Regions from separate parts of the Rhodovulum sp. HP10 genome, predicted to be linked through region 2. Evidence: riboswitches for the same ligand, from Rfam matches in the RefSeq annotation. Region 2 holds a riboswitch; the other holds the start of a gene.
What was found. Region 2 has a riboswitch for cobalamin ahead of ACK8CO_RS16150 (cysteine-rich small domain-containing protein). Riboswitches for the same ligand answer to the same signal wherever they lie in the genome.
Positions count from the first base shown of each region.

Region 1: another riboswitch for cobalamin. It lies ahead of ACK8CO_RS13390 (TonB-dependent receptor plug domain-containing protein); the one in region 2 lies ahead of ACK8CO_RS16150 (cysteine-rich small domain-containing protein).

Region 1 is NZ_CP180201.1:2,835,056-2,841,928, forward strand. Features, by position in the region: gene ACK8CO_RS13380 (cobyric acid synthase) at 1-1,228, opposite strand, end outside; gene ACK8CO_RS13385 (ABC transporter substrate-binding protein) at 1,318-2,181, opposite strand; gene ACK8CO_RS13390 (TonB-dependent receptor plug domain-containing protein) at 2,156-4,015, opposite strand; cobalamin riboswitch at 4,154-4,355, opposite strand; gene ACK8CO_RS13395 (hypothetical protein) at 5,125-5,346, opposite strand; partial or broken gene ACK8CO_RS13400 (IS5 family transposase) at 6,179-6,873, opposite strand, start outside.
Region 2 is NZ_CP180201.1:3,441,886-3,448,758, reverse strand. Features, by position in the region: gene ACK8CO_RS16160 (cation:proton antiporter) at 1-896, opposite strand, end outside; gene ACK8CO_RS16155 (universal stress protein) at 1,137-1,997, shown strand; gene ACK8CO_RS16150 (cysteine-rich small domain-containing protein) at 2,038-2,463, opposite strand; cobalamin riboswitch at 2,618-2,815, opposite strand; gene ACK8CO_RS16145 (succinylglutamate desuccinylase/aspartoacylase family protein) at 2,914-3,957, shown strand; gene ACK8CO_RS16140 (MATE family efflux transporter) at 4,932-6,287, opposite strand; gene ACK8CO_RS16135 (PaaI family thioesterase) at 6,289-6,789, opposite strand; gene ACK8CO_RS16130 (PaaI family thioesterase) at 6,786-6,873, opposite strand, start outside.

The DNA.
Region 1 (6,873 bases), 610 kb from region 2:
GGTCGCCGATATGGACGAAGGGGCGCGCGCGGTCGGGCCCTTCGGTCGCGCCGATATGGATCTCGTAGCCCGAGACGGTGGCGCCGGTTGCGGCATGGGTGGCCGCGATCCGGGTCAGGGTCTTGTCGGCATGCATCACCGTCTCGACATCGAGAAGTCCAAGGCCCTCGGTCACGCCCGGCGGACCTTCGAGCCCCTCCGGATCGGCGATGCGGCGACCGAGCATCTGATAGCCACCGCAGAGCCCCAGCACCTGCCCGCCCCGGCGCAGATGTGCGGCAAGGTCGATATCCCAGCCCTGGGCGCGCAGGAAGGCCAGATCGCCCCGGGTCGATTTGGTGCCGGGCAGGATCACCAGATCGGCATCGCCGGGCAGGGCGCGGCCCGGTGGCACCATGCTCAGCCGGATGCCGGGTTCGAGCTTGAGCGGGTCGAGATCGTCGAAATTGGCGATCCGCGACAGCATCGGGCAGACGACGTGAAAGCTGCCCCGGCCCGCGCCGCCCAGATCCACGGCATCCTCGGCAGGCAGGCGGCAGGCCTCGGGAAACCACGGGATCACGCCGAAGCCGGGCCAGCCGGTGCGGGCCCCGATCAGCCGGTAGCCATCGTCGAAAAGCCGCGGATCGCCGCGGAACTTGTTGATGGCAAAGCCCCGGACCATGGCCAGATCGCCGGGATCGAGCACCGCCTGCGTGCCGACGATCTGGGCGATCACGCCGCCCCGGTCGATATCGCCGATCAGCACCACCGGCACATCCGCGGCCCGGGCAAAGCCCATATTGGCGATATCGCCCGCGCGCAGGTTGACCTCGGCCGGGCTTCCGGCGCCCTCGACGATGATCAGGTCACGCCCGGCGGCCAGCCGGTGGAAGCTGTCCAGCACCGGCGCCATCAGTTTCGGTTTCTCGGCGGCGAAGGCGCGGGCGCGCAGCGCGCCCCGGGCCCGGCCCTGCACCACCAGTTGCGCGCCGGTATCGGTTTCGGGTTTCAGAAGGACCGGGTTCATGTCGGTCAGCGGCTCGAGCCCCGCCGCCCTTGCCTGCAGAGCCTGCGCCCGGCCGATCTCGCCGCCATCTGCGGTCACGGCGGCATTGTTCGACATGTTCTGCGGCTTGAACGGCGCAACCGACAGCCCGCGCCGAAGCGCTGCGCGGCAGAGCCCGGCCACCAGAAGCGACTTGCCCACATTCGAGCCGGTGCCCTGCAGCATGAGTGCGCGTGTCATCGGTGGGGCTCCTGTCTCGACCGGGCGCCGGTTGCGGGCGTCGCGTCATGGGTATTTGGACCAGGAAGAAGCTGCAAGCGTATCGGGGCTCAGTCGGGCGCGGTGGCGGCGTCCGCGTCCCGGCGGCGGGTCATCTCGGCCAGGGCGCGGAGCGCATAGGGGGTGCCGCAGACCCAGTCGGGGCCGGAAAAGGCGGGGGCCGCCGCCGCGGGAAGGGCGCGGAGCGCGGGATGGGCCAGGATCTCTTCGGCGCGCGAGGTTTTCGGATAGGGGCGTGAGAGGATCAGCAGCTCGGGATCGGCCATCACCAGTTCCTCGAGCGCGAGATCGAAGCCGCCATGGCGACCCTGGGCGGCCTGGTCGGTGCGGGCGAGATTGGCAAAGCCCGCACGGGTGAGGATGTCGTCCGCAAGCGTGCCCTCGCCCTGGGTGTAGCCGTTGGCATAGAAGAAGGCGGCCAGCGGCCGGGGCGGGCCGCTCTGCGACAGCCGGGCGAGGTCCTGTTCGAAGGCGTGGGCGAGCGCCTCGGCCCGGGCCTCGCGGCCCAGGAGCCGTCCGGTCTGACGCAGCCGGTCGGGGATCTCGTTGAGCCGGGTCGTCAGGCCGATCCGCGCGACCCGGATGCCCAGGCGTTCGAGCATGGCGAGGGTCGCCGGGTTCGAATAGGTACCGGCCAGCACCAGATCGGGGCGCATCAGGAAGATCTCCTCGGCGCCGCCGGTATTGGCGGGATAGGCGCGGGCGGCGCCGGCCATGGCCGAGTTCATCGGGTTTGCGGCCAGGTCGCTGACCGAGACGAGCTGGCCCGGGCCCGCGACCAGCATGGCAAGCTGGTCGGTGCAGAGATTCATCGACACCACCCGCCCGGGTGGGTCGGCCAGCGCCGCGGTCCCGGCAAGGGCGAGGGCCGCGGCGAGCCGGATCGCGCTAGAAGGAGGCACGCAGACCCACATAAAGCGCCCGGCCCGTGGTGTTGTAGTGATAGGTGCCGCCAAAGGCGACGGCCGAGTAGAACTCCTCGTCGAAGAGGTTTTCGACCCTTGCATAGGCCTCTGTGGCGTTGCCCAGCGCGTAGGTGACCTGGGCTGCGGCAAGCCCGGCATCGGGCAGAGAACCGTAAGGGTCGAGGCGCCCGGCCACATATTGGTACGAGACATCGGCCGTGAGCCGCGACGTCACCTCGCTACTGACGCCCAGCAGAAGATCGTGGAGCGGGACGCGGTCGAGCCGTTCGCCTTTCCAGCGCACGTCGGTATAGGTGTAGCTGCCGTAAAGCGCGGTCGCAGAGGTCATGTCGTAGCGGCCGGACAGTTCCAGGCCCTGGCTGCGGGTGGTTCCGTCAAGCTGGCGGTAGCAGCCCCAGGCATAGCTGCAGATGGCGGGGTCGGCCGCGCCATAGTCGATCTTGTCATCGATTTCCGCAAAGAAGGCGGTGGCTTTCAGGAACCCGTCGCCCGACAGGCGTTTTTCAAGCCCGATGTCGAAGCTGGTGCTGGTTTCAGGGTTGAGGTCCGGGTTGCCGACCGTGTCGCCGGTAATGGTGCCGTAAAGTTCGTAAAGCGCGGGGACGCGATAGCCGGTGCCCAGAGAGGTGCGGAAGATCAGGTCGGGCTGGAGCCGCCAGGCCAGCGCGGCGCGGCCGGTCACCTGATCGTCAAAGCTAGAATAATCATCGTAGCGCAGCGAAAGCGACAGATCGATGTCGTCGGTCGCGGCCTGGCGAAGCTCTGCAAAGAGCGCGCGGTTGATGACCGAATAGGTCTCGCCGTCAAGCGTGGCCTCGTCCTGCTTCCAGTCGGCGCCGAAGGACAGGTCGGTCCCGGCCGCCAGAGAGGCCGTTCCGAGGTAGCTGGCGGCCCGGCTGGTGCCATCATAAAGGGACGTCCCGAAACTCGAACGGTAGCTGCGCTCGGTCTGCGTGCGCGCCAGCGACAGTTCGTTGTCGACCGCTCCGATCGCGAATTGGGCGAAGGCGCGCAGGCCTTTTCGCGTCGCCTCCGATCGGGTGATCGGGTTCGTGTCGGTAACGTCGCTGTCATAGTCCGAGTTTCCGTCGGAATAGAATCCCGAGAAGCCCAGCCGAAGGGTGTCGGTCAGATCGTAGGCGGCATTGAGCGAGACCGAATCTTCGTCAAAGCCGTCCGCTTCGTCATTGCCCGACAGGGTCGAGAAGCCGTCGGTTTCGACATGCGAGACCGTGGCCGAGATTTCGCCGCGTTCGGTCTTCTGGCCAAGGCTCAGACCGGCAGAGTAGCTGCCATAGGTGCCGGTTTCGACCGTGGCGCGCCCCGAAAAGCCCAGTTTTTCCGGTCTCCATGTGGTGATGTCGACAACGCCCGCGATGGCATTCGCGCCGAAAAGCGCGGATTGCGAGCCCTTCAGCACTTCGATCCTGGAGAGCAGTCCGGCGGTCAGGGTGCCGAAGTCGAGCGCGGCGGGGGTGCCCGAGGGATCGGCAAAGCCCATCCCGTCGATCCGGGTCGCGATATAGCCGTTTCCAAGCCCGCGAATCCGAAGCGTGGCGGTCTGCCCGAGCCCGCCATTCTGCGTGATCGACACGCCCGGCAGGGTGGCAAGGGTCTGGCCCAGATTCTGACCGCCTGCGGCGATCTCGCTGCTCTCGAGCGTCTCGACCGTCGCGCCGGTCCGGTTGGTGGCGATGGGCGTGAGGCTGGCGCTGGCGGTGATCTCGTCCAGCATCAGGCTGGACCGGGCTTCCTGGGCAAGGGCGGGCAGGGGACTCAGCGCGGCGAGGCCGAGCGTGAGGCAAAGGGCAGGTCTGGTCATGTCGGTTCCGTCCCGGTCTCGGGAACCGCCGCGGCGGGCGGTCCGTCCTTCGTGGGGTCCTTGGAAAGACATGCCTCCCGCAGACGGTGATGCGTCACCACTGCGGATGGACCGCCGCCTGCGCCGCGCCCCGCGGACAGGCTGGGTGATCGTCCTGGCAGGTCTCCTGGCTTGCGGGTCGTCGCTTGGCTGGCCTTCCCGGGGCGGACCCCAGTGGCACGATCAGCCGCGCTCGCCGCTTACAGTTGCGGGGGCAGCCGCGGAATTGAGCCGACGATGGCCGCACCGCGTTCCCTTTTCATCGCCCGTCGCCGGGCGAACCAAGACAGTTTTCGGTTAATCCGGGCCTCCGGACCTGTCAAGCGGGACGCCGGGGCGGCAGGCCGCGACGATTGCGGCCGGTTCGGTGCCGAGCGTCAGCAGCAGCGCGGCCTCGCTGCCATGGGCGACCCGGACCGGCAGCAGAGCGAGGGACGGCGGCGCGCGCAGGATCGCACAGGCGATCTCCGGTTGGGCAGCGGCGGGCAGGGCGGGCTGCCCCGGCGTGGTGAAGCCGGTCAGTCTGTGGCTGAGGTCCGGATTGCCGATCGCGTCGACGATGCGTCAGGCGCGCAGCCGGAGCCCGGCGGTGGTCCGGGCTCCGGCATGCCCCCAGCGGGTCGTCGTCGGCGGGGGCTGCCCCGGCCGTCCTGCCGGGGTCGGACGGGGTGGCGGGTCCGGGAGAGCTCCGGTCACGCCGGGCGGCCGCGCGGAGCGCCCTGACCGGACAGACGGTCTCAGTCGGGGCGATCAGGAAGGCCGGTGGTGTCGTGGCGACCGGCGGATGGGCGGCGACAAGGCTGCCGACCGGGTCCTGAAAGGCGGCAAGAGGCGGCGCGTCGCGGTCGCCCTGCGCATCGGGCGGTTCGGCCGATGCGCGGCATATGACGGCGCACGACCAGCCGCCGGTTCTTCTGGCCGTTGCCAGCGGCGCGCGTCACCTCGCGTGGCGGGATCGTCCCGGAGATTTCGGTCAGCGGGGCATCGGGCTGGCTTTTGACGCCGCCGGTTCCGGAGCTGTCGCAGAAGGTCTCCGCGCCTTCAGGGGAATGGGACCGGAGATGTCAGCCTTATTCGCTGCGCCGCGTCTGGTGCCGGGCGGCTGCGGTCGCGATCTCGGCGATGGCCTTGCGCCTCTGAGACAGCGCGGCTTCGACCCCGGTATCCGGTCCGACCAGGGCGCAGAGCGCTTCGTCGGGATCGCGGGACGCCCGCACGAAAATCTCGATTTCGCCATAGCGCATCGGCGTGGCATCGCGGGGCAGTTGCCCGATGCCGGAGGCCTCGGTCAAGGCGGTGGCTTGATCGTCCAGACTCAGGGCGCCGCGGAGATAAACTGCATAGAAATATGCGCGCGGCTGGGGCTTTTCGGCCCGAGGCCTCGGCCCCAGCCGCGTCGGAAGGTCGACGAATGCGATGGCGCGGCAACCGGGAATTGGCGTCTTCATGGCTTGAATGGGAACGGTGAAGGGCATCTGTGGAGGGCGTCTCCGAAATTGCGGGGTCCGCCGGGGCCATGGGGCCGACCGTTCAGGTCGGGCGCGGCGCGTGGCCCGAGCACTCGTTGCGGCCCGGATGCGGGCGGCGGATGCGGCTTGCATCGACCTGGTCCGGGCGCGGGCGGCACCGTCCGGGGCGCAAACCGATAGGCCGGAAACGGGGGCAGCGGTGGAGCGACCAGCGACACGCCAGGCTGGGTCGAACCGCATCGGTCCCGCCTCCTGAGGGGCCCGCCGCCGATCCCGCGCGGGATCGGCATCAGGGCAGGGCCGAGCGCCTCTGCCCCGCTTGCCGCCCAGCCGGACGAGGCGCCGCGCGCCGCGGTCGGCGCGATCGGCAGGACCTCCGCGAGAGGCCCGGCGGTTCTGCGTTGTACCGGGTGCAATACCCGCTTGCGGTTGCTTTCGGAGGCGCGCCTGTCGAACCGGGTCGGCAGCAGCAGGCTCGATCCGCCCGGATGGGGGGCGACGAGCTCCCAGATCGCGGCTTCGGACCAAGGGCGCGAGGCCTAACAGGGTGCTGAAATAGTCGATTGGTCGGAACGGCTTCCTCCGTTCCTGCCATTGCGCTGCTCCTCTCCGCCTTCTTCCCGCCACGCGGCATGCTGGTCGGGGGGCTCCGCCCTCAAATCGCCAGTATTCGCGGCAGCCGGGCAAGATTTGCCGCCGCCAGGGCGAGGATGAAGCGGGACCGCACCCGCTCCACGCCGCGACAGGCCGTCTGCGCCGCGCCTCCCACCGTCTTGGACCAGCCGAAGAGTTCCTCGATCCGCTTCCGGTGCTTCTGCGACAGCGCATAGCCATTGTGCCGGGTGGTCTGTCCGTCGATGGCGGAGGACCGCGCCTTCTGCGCGACATGCGGCGTGATGCAGGCCTGCCTGCAATCGGCTACGAACCCGGCGGCGTCATACGCCTTGTCGGCCCCCGGGGGCAGCCGCCTGGTCGACCCCGGCGACTGCCGGTGCATCATGTCGAGCGCCGCCTTGCGTTCGGCACGGCCATCCGCGCGGGTCAGGTCGCCCTGGACGGCCAGCCCGCTGCGGTTCTCCATAAGTGCGCCCGATGAAGCATAGCATCGCGCCGGTGCCCGGAGATTTCCGGTAGAGCCGTGCATCCGCATCTGTCGTCGAGGCATGCGTCGCGTTCGTGCGCTTCTGACCCCGGAAATCGACTTCGGCATTGCGGCTGGCGGGAAGGGGCATCTGGCGGGTTTCCGGATCGGGCCGCGGGGAGGGGCTTTGCGGGGCGGCGTCCCCTGCCAGAGGATCGCCGGGATCGCCATCCTCTTTCGGCCGGACGCTCTTCATCGAGGCCAAGGCT
Region 2 (6,873 bases):
CCGGGCACATGCGCCCCCAGAAGCGACAGATCGAGCGCGGCCCCCAGCGCGATGAAGAAGAACAGCAGCAGGAAGTCGCGCAGCGGCGCCAGCCGGGCGGCGATGGTCTCGCGATAGGGGGTCGAGGCCAGCGACACCCCCGCCAGCAGCCCGCCGACCTCCTTGCCGAGCCCGACGAAATCGGCGACCGCGGCGAAGATCGCGGCCAGGGCGATGGCGAAGATCACCAGCAGCTCGGGCGCGCGGGCCAGCCGCTCGGAGAGCGGATCGGCGACATAGCGCACGAAAAGGACCACGGCGCCCACCATCGCCAGACCGAAGCCCAGAACCGACAGCACGTTGCCGCCGCCATGCCCGCCGCCCTCGGCCGACCCGATCCCGATGGCCGACAGCACGATCATCGCCAGCACCACCACCAGATCCTGCACGATCAGGAAGCCAAGCGCGATCTGGCCATGCAGCGCGTCGATCTCGCGCTTGTCCGAGAGCAGCTTGACGATGATGATGGTCGAGGAGAAGGTCAGCGCCACGGCGACGTAAAGGCTGGTGACATGGCCAAGCCCCAGCCCCAGCCCGATCAGGTAGCCGAAGACCGAGGTGAAGGCCACCTGCCCCAGCCCGGTCAGAAGCGACACCGCCCCGAGCGAGCGGATCAGCTTGACGTCGAGCTTGATGCCCACGAGGAACAGCAGCACCGCGATCCCGAGCTGCGACAGAAGGTCGATCTGGTCCGACGAACGCACGATGTCGAGCGCCGAGGGCCCCGCGACCAGCCCGACGGCGATGAAGCTCACGATCAGCGGCTGGCGCAGCAGCAGCCCCGCGAACCCGATGGCCGCCGCCAGCACCAGAAGCGTCGCGATCTCGCCGAACTGCGAATGCAGCAACGTCTCCATCACGATACCCTCCGTTCCGGAAGGGTCCGATCCGGGCCCGTGGCGATGAAGGCGACAGGAATGGTCATGTCGGGATGCGGGGTCCGGTGCGGCAAGAGGGTCATCGTCGGGGGCGTGCCTTTCAAAATGATCTGGGCTCACATAAGTACTTCTGCGGAAAGATGAACGCCCCCGATCAGATTTGACGCAGCGCTATCGGCAGCAGGCGGCGGGGGGCTGCCCGAAGGGAGGGAGGCAGGCATGAAAACCATACTGGTGGGCACCGATTTCTCGGAACGGTCCGACCGCGCGCTGCGCCGCGCCACGCTGCTGGCCCGCCAGACCGGCGCCGCGCTGCGGCTGGTGCATGTGGTCGATGACGATCAGCCTGTCAGGATCGTCGAGGCCGAGCGCGAGGCCGCGGCCGGGCTTCTGCAACAGCAGGCGGCGACGCTGCGCGAGCATGACGGGCTCGACTGCGCGGCGCATGTGGTGCTGGCCGATCCCTTTGCCGGGCTGATCGAGGCCGTGCGCCAGCTTGGGGCCGACCTGCTGGTGATCGGGCCGCACCGGCGCCAGATCCTGCGCGATGTCTTCATCGGCACCACGGCCGAGCGCACGATCCGCGCCGCCGCCTGCCCGGTGCTGATGGCCAATGCGCCGCCGGTCGGCCCCTATCGCCATGCGCTGCTGGCGACCGACCTGTCGGAAGGCTCGCAGGGCGCGTTCCGGCGCCTGGACGGGCTGGGCTTCGGCCATCGGCTGCGCAGTTCGGTGCTGCATGTCTTCGACGCGACCGAAGCGGCGATGATGCGGATCCACGCCACCCGCGAGGACGACCGGGAGGCGCATCTGCGCGAGGCCGGGGCCGAGGCGGCCCGCGCCCTGACCGAGTTCCTGCGCGAGCTGCCGCAGGGTCCGATGATCGAACTGGTGCGCCACCGGAGCGGCAGCGCGGCCTCCGAGATCCTCGCCGCCGCGACCGAGGCCGAGGCCGATCTGATCGTTGTCGGCACCCAGAGCCGCGGCGCGTTCGAAACCATGGTTCTGGGCAGCGTCGCCCGTCAGGTGCTGCGCAGCGCCACGGCCGATGTGCTGGCGGTCCCTCCCGCCCCGGCCTGACGCGCCCCACCTTCGGTGTCGCAGCCTGCGGTCGGCGCCTTTAGTCCCCGCCGTCTTTTACCCCGTCGTCTTTTGCCGAATCGTCCTTTGCCGCGCCATCCTCGCGGCGAAGCCGGTGGATCTCGTCCGCGCCGGTCGGCTGCGGCGGGCGCGGGCGGCGGACCGGCGGGTCGGTCTGCGGCCGGCCCGACCAGGGCTGCGGATATTCCAGCCAGCGCTGGATGAAGTTCCAGGATTGCAGATAGCCGTCATGCGGCAGCGTGCAGGCCGAGCAGTCCTTCCGGGTCAGCCCGTTGGCATCGGTATAGGTCTGATAGGGTCCGGGGCATTCATAGGCGATCAGCGGACAGTAGCAGAACAGGCAGTTGAACTCGCGTGCCACGCCCTTGTGGCAGGGCAGGAACGGACAGGCGCTGTTGGTGAAGCCCTTGAAGGCCTCGTTATCGGTCAGGTCCTTGGGTTGCATGGCGCAACTCCTTCCGGTCGGCGGCCGCGGACGGACCCGCCCCGGGCCGGTCAGCGGCGGGATGAAGGCCGCACCCGCCCGCGAAGCGAAGGCAGATCGCGGCCGCTTGCCCCGGCAATGGCGCCCAGCCCGGACGACCGGACACGCCACCCGTGGGGCGGTTCGGCGCGCTGGCAGGTCTCCTGGCTTGCGGGTCTCGGCCGGTCCGCCCGCCTTCCCGGCCCGGGCGATGCCGGTTCCGGTGGCGGTTCGGGGCGGTGGCTCGCCGCTGACAGTTGCGGGGGCAGCGCCGGATTTGCACCGGCTTCCCTTTTCACTCCCTCGCGGGAGCACCAGAACGCCCCCCATCAATGGGGTCCCGGCCGGCCGCTGTCAATCCGCGGGGCTCTTGCGAGCGGCCCCGGCAAGGCGCTACCTTGCGCCCATGACCTTCTTTCCGACAGAAACCAGATGACGGCGCGGGCGGGCTTCACGCTCGGCTCGGAAACCGTTCCGCCCGGCAGTCGCCGCACCGTGGATCTGCCGGTCTCGGTGCTGTCCGACCACACCCCGGTCACGCTCTCGGCCCATGTCGTTCATGGTCGCCGCCCGGGCCCCGCGATGTTCGTGACCGCGGGCGTGCATGGCGACGAGGTGATCGGGGTCGAGATCGTGCGCCGGCTTCTGAGCCTGCCCGCGCTCGGCGCGCTGCGCGGCACGCTGATCGCCATTCCCATCGTCAATGCCTTCGGCTTTCTCAACCTGTCGCGCTACCTGCCCGACCGGCGCGACCTGAACCGCTGCTTTCCCGGCTCGTCGGGCGGCTCGATGGCCGCGCGGCTGGCGCATCTTCTGGTCGAGGAGGTGGTCGGGCGCTGCCAGATCGGCATCGACCTGCATTCAGCGGCAGTGCATCGCACCAACCTGCCCCAGATCCGCGTGGTTCCGGACGCGCCCGAGCTGGCCCGGCTGGCCCGGGTCTTCGCGGCCCCGGTGGTGCTGAGCTCCGGGGCACGGCCGGGCTCGCTGCGCGAGACCGCGGCGCGGATGGGCGTCCAGATGCTGCTATACGAGGGCGGCGAAGGGCTGCGCTTCGACGAGGTCGCGGTCCGGGCCGGGCTTTCGGGCGTGCTGCGGGTGATGTTCGACCGCGGCATGATCCCCGCCAAGGGCGTACCGAAGGCGCGGCGCGCGCCGCTCGACTGCCGGGTGTCGCACTGGCTGCGCGCGCCACAGGGCGGGCTTTTGCGTACCTACCGCTCGGAAGGCGACGTGGTCGCGGCGGGCGATCTGCTTGCGGTGGTCTCGGACCCGTTCGGCGAGATCGAGGCCGAGATCCGCGCTACCGAGCCGGGCATCATCGTCGGCCGCGCCATCCTGCCGGTGGTGAACGAGGGCAATGCGGTCTTTCATCTGGCCGCGATCGCCCCCGCCGACCGCGCCGAGGACCGGATCGACGCCTGGGCCAGCGAGGTCGCGGCCGGGCAGCTTTTCGACGAGGACGAGATCCTCTAGGTGTTTGATCCCACGGTTTGATGGTGTGATCCTTTCTCAAGCTTGGAAGGAAGCCGTATGGGACAAGTTCGTCATGGCAGCGCCACGACCACGCACGCCGTCAGAGTCACCCCGGAGCCGGCCGAGCTCTGTTCCAGAACCGAAACCCAAGACGATCCCGGGCAGACGCGCCTTGGCGGAGGTGCAATGGGCGCAGATCCAGGGCCAGCTTCCGGCACGGGAAGGCCTTCCCGGCCGCTCCGCATCGACGACCGGTCGTTCGAGGATGCCGTATCTTGGCTGGCGCGCAGGGCAGCTCTCAGACGGGATCGTCCGGCGGAGTTCGGCAAGGGGAGAGCGGACCAGGCACGGTTCCGAAGACAGGCGATCTCCGGGGTCAGCGACGGTCTTTCCAGCCGTTTATCCGAGGATCCCGACGCCGGACATGATCTGATCGACAGCACGATCTGCAAGGTCCAGGGCGATGGACCCGGCCAGAAGGGCAGCTCAGCCTTTAGGCATCGGTCGCCCGCGCGGCGGTCGACGACGAAAACTCAGGCCAATGCCGATGCCGTCGCAAGGCCGGGGCGCCTTGCTTCAGCGACCGGAGACTGCGTGGGATCATCCGCAGACCGCGGCGCTGATCATGGGCTTGCAAGGGGCGGCCACGCGATCGCGGGTGCCGCCCATGACACCGGACATCTGCGCAAGCTGATCGCGCGCGATCCCGGCACCAAGGCCCGGAGACCGGCCAATCCCCCACGCGCAGCCACGCCAAGGTGCGATCCCCGCCTTCATGCAAAGCGGCACGGGCTCGGGAATTTCTTCCAGAGGGCCGCACAGGTCCGGCAGGAAATATGCGTTGCGAGAAAGCCCGCGCAGGGGGCATGGGCTGCCTTCATCCCGTCTCCGCCCTAGACGGGCTCAGGTGACTGCAGGCCGGACCTGCCCCCTTTCAAGACCGCCGGACATGGCAAGGGGAAAAGGCGAAATCCCTAGCCGACCTGCCCGCCTCGCGCCGCCGCCTCGAGCGCGGGATAGCGCAGCCCGAGCGTCACGCCGCGCGCCACGAAGGCCACCAAAAGCGCAAGCCAGAGCCCGTGATTGCCGAAGACCGGCACCAGGAGCGCCACGGCGAGGGCGTAGATCGCGGCCGAGAGGGCCATCATGTTGCGCATGTCGGCCGTGCGGGTGGCGCCGATGAAGATACCGTCGAGCATCCAGGCCGCAATCCCCGCGACCGGGGCGGCCACCATATAGGGCAGGAACACCCGCGCCTCGGCCCGCACCTCGGGCGCGGTCGTCATCCGGTCGACGATGGCCCCGCCACCAAGGGCAAAGGCCCCAGCCAGCCCGATGACGGCCAGAAGCCCCCAGCCGCTGGTCAGCAGCGCCCCGCGCCGGAGCGCCGCGACCGAGCGCGCGCCCATCGCCTGACCGACCAGCGCCTCGGCGGCAAAGGCGAAACCGTCAAGCGCATAGGCGGTGATCTCGAGGAATTGCAGCAGCACCTGATTGGCCGCCAGCGGCACGTCGCCGAACCCCGCGCCGAGAAACAGGAAGGACAGCATGATCCCCTGCAACAGCAGCGACCGGATCAGGATGTCGGTATTGACCCCGGCGATATGCCGAAGCCGCACCGGGTCGAGGACCCGCGCCCAGGTGCGCCAGGCGGCATCGCGAAACGCCGCACGGCACAGCCAGACCCCAAGCGCCAGCCCCGACCATTCCGCAATCACCGTGGCTGCGGCCACCCCCGGCACGCCCCAGCCCAGCACCAGAACGAAGCCCAGATCGAGCGCGACATTGAGCCCGTTCATCCAGAGCTGGATCGCCAGCACCGAGCCGGTCCGCTCCTGCCCGATCAGCCAGCCGGTCAGCCCGTAAAGCGCGATGGTCGCAGGCGCCGACCAGATCCGGACCGCCATGTACTGGCTGGCCAGGCCCTCGACCTCGGCACTGGCGGGCGCAAGGCCCAGCGCCGCGGCGAAAAGCGGCCCCTGCAGCACGATCAGGCCCAGCCCGGCCGCGGCCGCGATCATCAGGACCCGGGTCAGCATCGCCGCCACCTCGGCCCGGTCGCCCGCGCCCAGCGCCTGTGCGGTCAGCCCGGTCGTGCCCATCCGCAGAAAGCCGAACATCCAGTACAGCGCGGCCAGCACCACCGCGCCGATCCCGACCGCGCCGATGGGGGCGGCCTCGCCGATCTGGCCGACGACGCCGGTATCGACCGCGCCCAGGATCGGCACGGTGACATTCGACAGCACGATCGGCAGCGCGATGGCCAGGACCCGGCGATGACCGAGCCGCGGCGGCGGCGTCATGTCAGGGCGGACAACGGCCTCGGTCATGTCAGGTGGGCATCAGGAAATGGCCTGTCGCCTGGGCGAAAAGCCGGGCGCGGTTGTCCTGCCAGGCCTCGACATGGACGCTGGCATAGCGCCGTCCCGAGCGGTTGACACGGGCCCGGGCATAGGCATCGCGCGGCAGGCCCGGACGCAGGTAATCGACCGTGAAATCGATGGTCTTGGGCAGGCGCGGCAGGGTCTCGGGGGTCAGCGTCGCGGCCTCCAGCCTGCCGCTTTCCAGATCGTCCCAGATCATCGCCCAGGACAGACCGACAATGGCCGTCAGCTCGAGAAAGGCCGCCGTCGCGCCGCCATGAAGCGCAGGCAGCGCCGGATTGCCGATCAGCGCCTCGTGAAACGCCATCACCCCGGTCAGCTCGTCGCCGCGGCGGTCGAAGGAGATCCCGAGGAAGCGCGCATAGGGCAGGCCCTCGACCAGCGCCGCCAGCGCCGCATCGCGCCGTTGCTTGACGATCTGGACGGGTTCGGGGGGACGGCGGCTCATGCGGCGCCCCCGTCGGCGGTGAAGGTCCCGGTCGCGGTCGCCACCGGATGGTCGCGGTCGTCATCGGTCGCGGTTGCGCGCACG